2 regions of the Streptomyces sp. NPDC052107 genome follow, and region 1 is predicted to be linked to the other one. Evidence: riboswitches for the same ligand, from Rfam matches in the RefSeq annotation. Region 1 holds a riboswitch; the other holds the start of a gene.
What was found. A riboswitch is a leader RNA that binds a small molecule or an ion and turns the genes downstream of it on or off. The one in region 1 is predicted to bind thiamine pyrophosphate.
Positions count from the first base shown of each region.

Region 1 (4,169 bases):
GTACAGCCCGCGCCAGCCCATCGTCGGATTGGCCTCGTGCAGCTCCCAGACCGCCGACGTCTGCGTCACGGTGACGTCGTCCAGAACGCCGAGCGAGCCGATGATGACGCCGGCCAGCAGCAGACCGCTCATGTCGATCGACGGATACAGGCCGTGGATCAGGCCGGTGCTGTCGTCCGTGTTGCCGGTGAGGGCGGCCCAGCCGATGAACTGCGAGCCGAGGACGCCGATCAGCAGCAGCGAGACCAGTGTGCCGAGCACCGCCACCGAGGTGCGTGCGGACAGGCCGTGGCACATGTACAGGGCGAGCAGCATGATGGCGCTCGATCCGACCACCGCCACGAGCAGCGGATTCGAACCCTGGAGGATCGCGGGCAGGATGAACAGGGTCAGCACCAGGAAGCTGGCGGCCAGTGCGACGAGCGCCATCACGCCGCGCAGCCTGCCGACCACCACGACCGCGAGCGCGAAGATTCCCGCGAGCAGCGTCATGGGGAACTTCCGGTTCACGTCGGTCACCGAGTACTGCAGGTCCTTCGGCGCCGAGGGCTCGTAGGCGACCACCACCTTCTCACCCTGGCTGAGCTGTCGGCTCTGGTCCGGCTGCACGATCTCGATGAACGTACGGCCCCTGTCCTTGCCGGTGTCGACCCGGACGGTCGCCTTCTTGCAGCTCCCCTTCGGCTCCTGATCCGCCGGGCTGCCCGCGGCGGTGGAGGTGTCGCCGGTCGGGGTGCCACCGGAGGCGTTCACCGACTTGCAGCTCACCTCGACGACCCTGGTGACCGTGGCCTGCTGGGTCGCCCGGTCGAAGCCGACGCCGCTGCGCTTGTGGGACGGGGCTCCCCCGGGCCAGAGCACGACCAGTCCGACGACGACCGCCACGGTGAACGGGACCAGGACCGCGGCGATGACCTTGCGCAGGTGCCGGGAGACGGGCGCGGCGGGTCCATGGCTGTGGCTGTGACCGCCGCTGTGACCGTGTGGCTGCCCGTGGCCATGACCGCGGCTGTCATCCCGGCTGTCCTCCCGCTCGGGGGTGTGGCCGTCATCGCCCTGCCTCGAGCTCGGTCGGTGGCGCGGCTCGGGAGGCCGATACGGGTACTGTTGCATTCCGGTCACCGCCCGATCATCGCAACAACGGCAGGGGGCCCACTGTTCACCGCGCCACTCATGACGCTAGCGTGGAGGCACCTTTGCACACGCGGGAGCTCGGAGCACCGGGCTGAGAGGGCGCTGACCTCCGTAGGCGCGATGTTTCACGTGGAACAAGCGATGTTCCGCGCGGATGTCGACAGACGGAAACCGCTGCGTCGACCGCCGAACCTGTTACCGGGTAATGCCGGCGTAGGGAGTAGGTCTCATGACCAACAAGGACGCATGCACGCCTGCCTCCGTTGAGGACGAGATGTCCCAGGAGGCCGGGAAGTCCATCGGCTGGCACAAGGCGTACGTCGAGGGTTCGCGCCCCGACCTGCGTGTGCCGGTCCGTCAGGTGCATCTCACCAACGGGCAGTCGGTCACGCTGTACGACACGTCGGGCCCGTACACCGATCCACTCGTCGACACCGATGTCCGCAGGGGCCTGCCGCCGTTGCGGGAGAACTGGATCATCGCCCGCGGGGACACCGAGGAGTACGCGGGCCGCCCCGTTCGTCCCGAGGACGACGGGATCAAGCACACCTCGCCGCGCGGCGGGCTGCGCAACCTGGACGCGGTCTTCCCCGGACGGCCGCGCCAGCCGCGCCGGGGCCGGGCCGGCGAGGCGGTCACGCAGCTCGCATACGCCCGCAGGGGCGAGATCACCCCGGAGATGGAGTACGTGGCCATCCGGGAGAACGTGTCTCCCGAGGTCGTCCGCGAGGAGATCGCGGCGGGCCGGGCGGTGCTGCCGGCCAACGTCAACCACCCGGAGATCGAGCCGATGATCATCGGCAAGCGGTTCCTGGTGAAGGTCAACGCCAACATCGGCAACTCGGCGGTGACCTCCTCCATCGAGGAGGAGGTGGAGAAGATGACCTGGGCGACCCGCTGGGGTGCCGACACGGTCATGGACCTCTCCACCGGCCGCAACATCCACACCACCCGCGAGTGGGTGCTGCGCAACTCCCCTGTCCCCATCGGGACGGTGCCGCTCTACCAGGCCCTGGAGAAGGTCGACGGCAAGGCCGAGGAACTGACCTGGGAGATCTACAAGGACACGGTCATCGAGCAGGCCGAGCAGGGCGTGGACTACATGACCGTCCACGCGGGCGTCCGGCTGCCGTTCGTGCCGCTCACCGCCAACCGCAAGACGGGAATCGTCTCGCGTGGCGGTTCGATCATGGCCGCGTGGTGCCTGGCGCACCACAAGGAGTCGTTCCTGTACGAGAACTTCGAGGAGCTCTGCGAGATCCTCGCCGCCTACGACGTCACGTACTCGCTGGGTGACGGCCTGCGGCCCGGTTCGATCGCGGACGCCAACGACGAGGCGCAATTCGCGGAGTTGAGGACGCTCGGGGAACTCAACCGGATCGCCAGGCGTTTCAACGTACAGACGATGATCGAGGGCCCGGGACACGTCCCGATGCACAAGATCAAGGAGAACATCGACCTTCAGCAGGAGATCTGCGATGAAGCTCCGTTCTATACGCTCGGCCCGCTGACCACGGACATCGCGCCGGCGTACGACCACATCACCTCCGGCATCGGCGCCGCGATGATCGCCTGGTGGGGCACGGCGATGCTCTGCTACGTCACGCCCAAGGAGCACCTGGGCCTGCCCAACCGTGACGACGTCAAGGCCGGCGTCATCACTTACAAGATCGCCGCGCACGCGGCCGACCTCGCCAAGGGGCACCCGGGCGCCCAGGAGTGGGACGACGCACTGTCCGACGCCCGCTTCGAGTTCCGGTGGGAGGACCAGTTCAACCTCGCTCTGGACCCGGACACGGCGCGGGAGTTCCACGACGAGACCCTTCCGGCGGAGCCGGCCAAGACGGCCCACTTCTGCTCGATGTGCGGGCCGAAGTTCTGCTCCATGAAGATCTCCCAGGACATCCGCCGTCAACACGGCGGCAGCCAGGAGGAGATCGAGGAGGGCATGGCCCAGAAGTCGAGGGAGTTCGCGGCGGCGGGTAACCGGGTGTACCTGCCGATCGCGGACTGAGGGCCAGGCGCAAGCGGTCCGCGTTTCCGAGCCGCCGCCCGGCGTCACGTGAGGCGCGGACCCCGCTGGTGTCGCTCAGGGCGTCAGGACGATCTTGCCGGTGGTGCGCTTTGCCGCGATGGTGCGTGTGCCTCGGTGGCTTCGGCCGGCCGTGACCCGCGCCGTTCGAGGTGCTTCGCCATGCGGCCGGGCATGACGCCGACCGGTCGGCCGACCGGGACGGCGGCACACCGGTGGGCCGCCCGGTCGGGCCCACGTCGGTCGGGAGCGCGAGCCGTGTCCGGGCTGCCGGTGGGGCTACTCGGGCTGGTGCTCCGGGCCACCGAAGTCCGGGCTCGTGTAGTCCGGGCTGGTGAAGCTCGGCCGGCCGGACTGGGTGCCGTCGTCGGGACTGCTGAAACCGGGGCGGTCGTACCCCAGGCGGGGCATGCGGCCGCGCGGGGCGGGTGGGGTCGTGCGGTGCAGGGGGGCCGCTGGTCGGGGCTCGGCGAGTGCCTCCGTGAGGAACGGCAGGATGCCGCGCTCCAGCAGGGCGTCCCGCCAGGCCTCTCTGGCGCTGTCCAGTTCCCGGTGCGCCGCGTCCAGCGCCTGGGCCTGTGGCGAGTTGCTGTTGCGCAGGGCGGTGAGGAGCAGTCCGACAGCGGCGAGGAGGATCGTGGCCGCGGTCACCGCGCCGAACACCCACCCCGCGGTCAGCATGGTTTGGGCGAAGGTCTGTCCGGGGCTCAGCGTCTTCAGGATGTATCCGACGAGCAGGAAGATCGCCGCGGCGGTTCCGGAGAGGACGGGAGCCAGTACGGCGATGACCGCGACGGCACCCGCGCCGGTGCTCTCGGTCGCCTCGCCGAAACCGCCGACGAGCCCGGGGACGGCCGAACTCTGGTCCGCGGGAGCGGAGTCACCGGAGGCCGAGGGGGTCATCGCCGGTTGACGCAGTTCCTGGCGGATCTTCACGTAGTGCTGGTATTCGGCCGCGGCGGCGGCCGTTATCAGTGCGGTGGCGTTGAGCGCCATGGTGCGC
Region 1 covers NZ_JBFAWG010000008.1:115,900-120,068, forward strand. Annotated here, with positions in the region: gene AB0M27_RS11440 (YibE/F family protein) at 1-1,122, opposite strand, end outside; TPP riboswitch at 1,195-1,371, shown strand; gene thiC (phosphomethylpyrimidine synthase ThiC) at 1,364-3,148, shown strand; gene AB0M27_RS11450 (hypothetical protein) at 3,446-4,169, opposite strand, start outside.

Region 2 (4,169 bases), on a different contig from region 1:
GTGCCGCCCCCACAACCCGCGGCCGCCGACGGCGAGGACGCCCCACGGGATAAGTCCAGCCCCCCAGCAGGCGGTAACGGGCGGTGCGCGGGTGGGAGAGCCGTGGGCAAGTGCGGCACAGGGTCAGAACGCAGGACGCTCGGGATCCAGCACGGCCAGGCCCCCCGCAGGAGACGACGCCTCGGCGAAGTGCCTGCGCGGAATCCGCCCGGCCAACCGAGCCAGCCGACCTCCCTCCACGGCATGCCTCATCGCCGCCGCCATGAGTTCCGGCTCCTGCGCCCGGGTCACGGCGGAGGCGAGCATCACCCCAGCACACCCCAGCTCCATGGCCAGCGCGACATCGGACGCCGTACCGGCCCCCGCATCCAGAATCACCGGCACGCGCGCGTGCTCGACGATCAGCTGGAAGTTATGGGGATTGCGGATCCCGAGCCCGGACCCGATCGGCGACCCCAGCGGCATGACGGCGGCACAGCCCACATCTTCCAGCTTCCGCGCCAGCACGGGATCGTCATTGGTGTACGGCAGCACCGTGAACCCGTCGTCGACCAGCGTCTCCGCCGCCTCCAGCAGCTCCACCGGATCCGGCAGCAGCGTCCGCTCGTCGGCGATGACCTCCAGCTTGATCAGATCCGTGCCCAGCGCCTCCCGCGCCAGCCGCGCGGTCAGCACGGCCTCGCCCGCGGTGAAACAGCCCGCCGTGTTCGGCAGCACCCGGATGCCCAGCCTCTCCAGCACCGACAGCACCGAACCGTGCACGGAGGGGTCCACCCGCCGCATCGCGACCGTCGTCAGCTCCGTACCGGAGGCGACCAGCGCCCGCTCCAGCACCTCCAGGCTGGGCGCACCGCCCGTACCCATGATCAGCCGCGACGAGAAGGTCGTACCCCCGAGGACCAAGGGATCGTCGGCCATGGCTCAGCCTCCCTGGACCGCGGTGAGGACTTCGACCCGGTCGCCCTCGGCCAGCGCCGTGGACGCCCACTGCGCGCGCGGGACGACGGTCTCGTTGACGGCGGCGGCCACCCCGGAGGGCGCCGAGACCAGCGACCGTACGACGATGTCCAGAGCGGTACCCGGAACGATCTCCCGGCGCTCTCCGTTGACAGAGATCGAGATGCTCATGCGGGCTGCTCCATGAGGACGGCGGCGCCGAAACGCTGCGGCGTGAAGGGACGGGCTTCTTCCGGGAGCCGGCCGCTCGCCAGCACCTCGGCCATCACATCCCCGGTGACCGGCGTGAGCAGCACGCCGTTGCGGTAGTGCCCGGTGGCCAGCAGCAGCCCGTCGAGCCCGGACGGGCCGAGCAGCGGCGCGTTGTCGGGGGAGCCGGGGCGTAGCCCGGCCCGGGTCTCGGTGAGCGGCAGTTCGGTGATGCCCGGCACCAGCTCGTGGGCGTCGCGCAGCAGCTCGTACACGCCGCCCGCGGTGACGGTCGTGTCCCAGCCCAGCTCCTCGCTGGTCGCGCCGACGACCAGTTCGCCGTTCTCGCGGGGCACCAGATAGACCTGGCTGCCGCGGACCACGGCCCGTACCGTCCGGCTGAGGAAGGGCGCGTACCGGCGCGGCACCGTCAGCCGCAGCACCTGCCCCTTCACCGGCCGCACCGGCGGCAGCAGCGCCTCCGGCACGCCCGTGAGCCGCCCGCTCATGCTTCCTGCCGCGAGCACCACCTGCCCGGCGCGCAGCTCGGTGCCGTCCGCGGTGATCACCCCGGCGGCCCGGTCCCGTACGACGTCCAGCCGCTCGGCCCACGCGCGATGGAACACCACGCCGGCCCGCTCGCATGCGCTCACCAGGGCCGCCGCCAGCCGCCGCGGGTCGATCTGGTGGTCGCCCTCGACCCGCAGCCCGCCGCGCACCCCGGGCGCCAGCATCGGCTCCAGGCGCCGGCACTCCCGCCCGGACAGCCACTCCGAGTCCAGGCCGGAGCGTTGCTGCAGGGCGTGCAGTTCACGCAGATGTGCGCGGTCGTCGGCGTCGAGCGCGACCGCGAGGGTGCCGCAGCGGCGGTAGCCGAGGTCCTGGCCGGTCAGCTCGGTCAGCTCGGCCGTGAAGTCCGGGTAGCGGCGGGCCGATTCCAGGTTCAGGGCGAGCAGCCGCTCCTCGCCGTAGTGCAGTTCGGTGACCGCGGCCAGCATCCCGGCCGCGACCCGCGCGGCCCCGCCGCCGGGCTCGGGGTCCACCACGGCGGTCGCGAGCCCGCGCTGCGCCGCGCGCCAGGCCGTGACCAGGCCGATGATTCCGCCCCCGGTGACGAGGACGTCGGACGTACGTGACGACATGGGCGTCCAGCCCCTCCCTTCGCCGGCATGACCCGGATCAGGTTCGTACGGTCGGAGGCCGCCAGCCTCCCTCTCAGCCCGGTGCGTCCGGGCTCCCGCGAGTGCTTGTACGGTGGCCACCCTAGCCCGCCCCCCTCGTCACCCGTAAGGGAGCCCCTGCCCATGGCCCGGTCGCTCGACGGACTGATCCTCGCCCCCCTGGCGGACCAAGCCCCAGGTCAGGTGGGTACCCGCACCCGGTTCGCGTACCACGAGGAGGACGGCGAGATATGGGCCGAGTACGCGGGCGGCGATGTCGTACGCGGTCATCTGGTCGGCACCCGGGAGGGCGACCGTCTGGACTTCCGCTATGTCCAGCTGAAGACCGACGGGACGACCTCCTCGGGGCACTGTGTCTCCACGGTCGTGGAGCTGCCGGACGGGCGGGTGCGGCTGGAGGAGACCTGGGAGTGGGAGTCCCAGGCGGGCGCCGGTACGAGCGTTGTGGAACAGGTCACCGGGCACGCCCGCTGACTGACGCGTTGTCACGTGTCTATGGTGATCGGGTGAGCGAGCAGACAGCGCAAGGGGGCACGCCGGCGGGGCGGCGCGTGGTCGTGGTGGGCGCGGGCATGGCCGGGGTGCAGACCGCGGTCGCGCTGCGGGAGCAGGGCTTCAAAGGTCCCGTCACCGTGATCGGCGCGGAGCCGCACCAGCCGTACGACCGGCCGCCCCTGTCGAAGGCCGTACTGCTCGGCAAGGCCGAGGACTCCGCCTTCGACGTGGACTTCGAGTCCCTCGGCGTCGAGCTGCGGCTCGGCTGCGAGGTGCTGGGCCTGCGCCCCGCCGAACACGAGCTGGACACCGAGGCGGGCCCGGTGCCGTACGACGTCCTGGTCCTCGCCACCGGCGCCGAGCCGATCACCCTGCCCGGCACCGAGGGGGTGCCCGGCGTGCATCTGCTGCGCACCTTGGACGACGCCGAACGGCTGAAGCCGGTGCTCGCCCGGCAGCACGAGATCGTGGTCGTCGGGGCCGGCTGGATCGGCGCCGAGTTCGCCACGGCCGCCCGCGAGACCGGCTGTGCGGTGACCGTCGTGGAGGCCGCCGACCGTCCGCTCGCCGGCGCCCTGCCCGCCGAGGTCACGGCGCCCATGGCCGCCTGGTACGCCGACGCGGGTGTGGAACTGCGCACCCACGCGCGCGTGGATCACATCGAGCCCGGCGCGGTCGTGCTCGCCGACGGCACCCGGCTGCCCGCGGACGCCGTCGTCGTCGGCATCGGCGCCCGCCCCGCCACCGCCTGGCTGGCCGTCTCCGGCGTGGAGCTGGGCCCGCACGGGGACGTCCTCGCCGACGACCGGCTGCGCACCTCGGTCGAGGACGTGTACGCAGTCGGCGACTGCGCCTCCTTCCCCTCCGCCCGCTACGGCGAACGGCTGCTCGTCCACCACTGGGACAACGCCCTGCAGGGCCCGCGCACGGTCGCCGCGAACGTGCTCGGCGAGACCCCGGCGGTCTACGACCCGGTGCCGTACTTCTGGTCCGAGCAGTTCGGCCGGTTCGTGCAGTACGTCGGCCACCACGCCGCGGCCGACCGCATGGTCTGGCGCGGCGACCCGGAGGGCCCGGCCTGGACGGTCTGCTGGCTCCGCGAGGACCGCCTGGTGGCCCTGCTGGCGGTGGGCCGACCGCGTGATCTGGCGCAGGGCCGTCGGCTGATCGAGGCGGGCCGCCGGATGGACGCGCGGGCCCTGGCGGACCCGGCGAAGCCCCTGAAGGACGCCACGGCCGCCTAGCCGGGTCCTCCCGCCCGGACCTGCCTGACTTCCGACTGTCAGTGGGGGATGGCAGGCTTGTCCTGTGACCGAGATTGAAGCAAAGATCGATGCTCTCGTCCCC
Region 2 covers NZ_JBFAWG010000001.1:228,589-232,757, forward strand. Annotated here, with positions in the region: gene AB0M27_RS01045 (thiazole synthase) at 124-918, opposite strand; gene thiS (sulfur carrier protein ThiS) at 922-1,122, opposite strand; gene thiO (glycine oxidase ThiO) at 1,125-2,288, opposite strand; TPP riboswitch at 2,286-2,397, opposite strand; gene AB0M27_RS01060 (hypothetical protein) at 2,451-2,801, shown strand; gene AB0M27_RS01065 (FAD-dependent oxidoreductase) at 2,834-4,066, shown strand; gene AB0M27_RS01070 (Rv2175c family DNA-binding protein) at 4,131-4,169, shown strand, end outside.
Region 2: another riboswitch for thiamine pyrophosphate. It lies ahead of thiO (glycine oxidase ThiO); the one in region 1 lies ahead of thiC (phosphomethylpyrimidine synthase ThiC).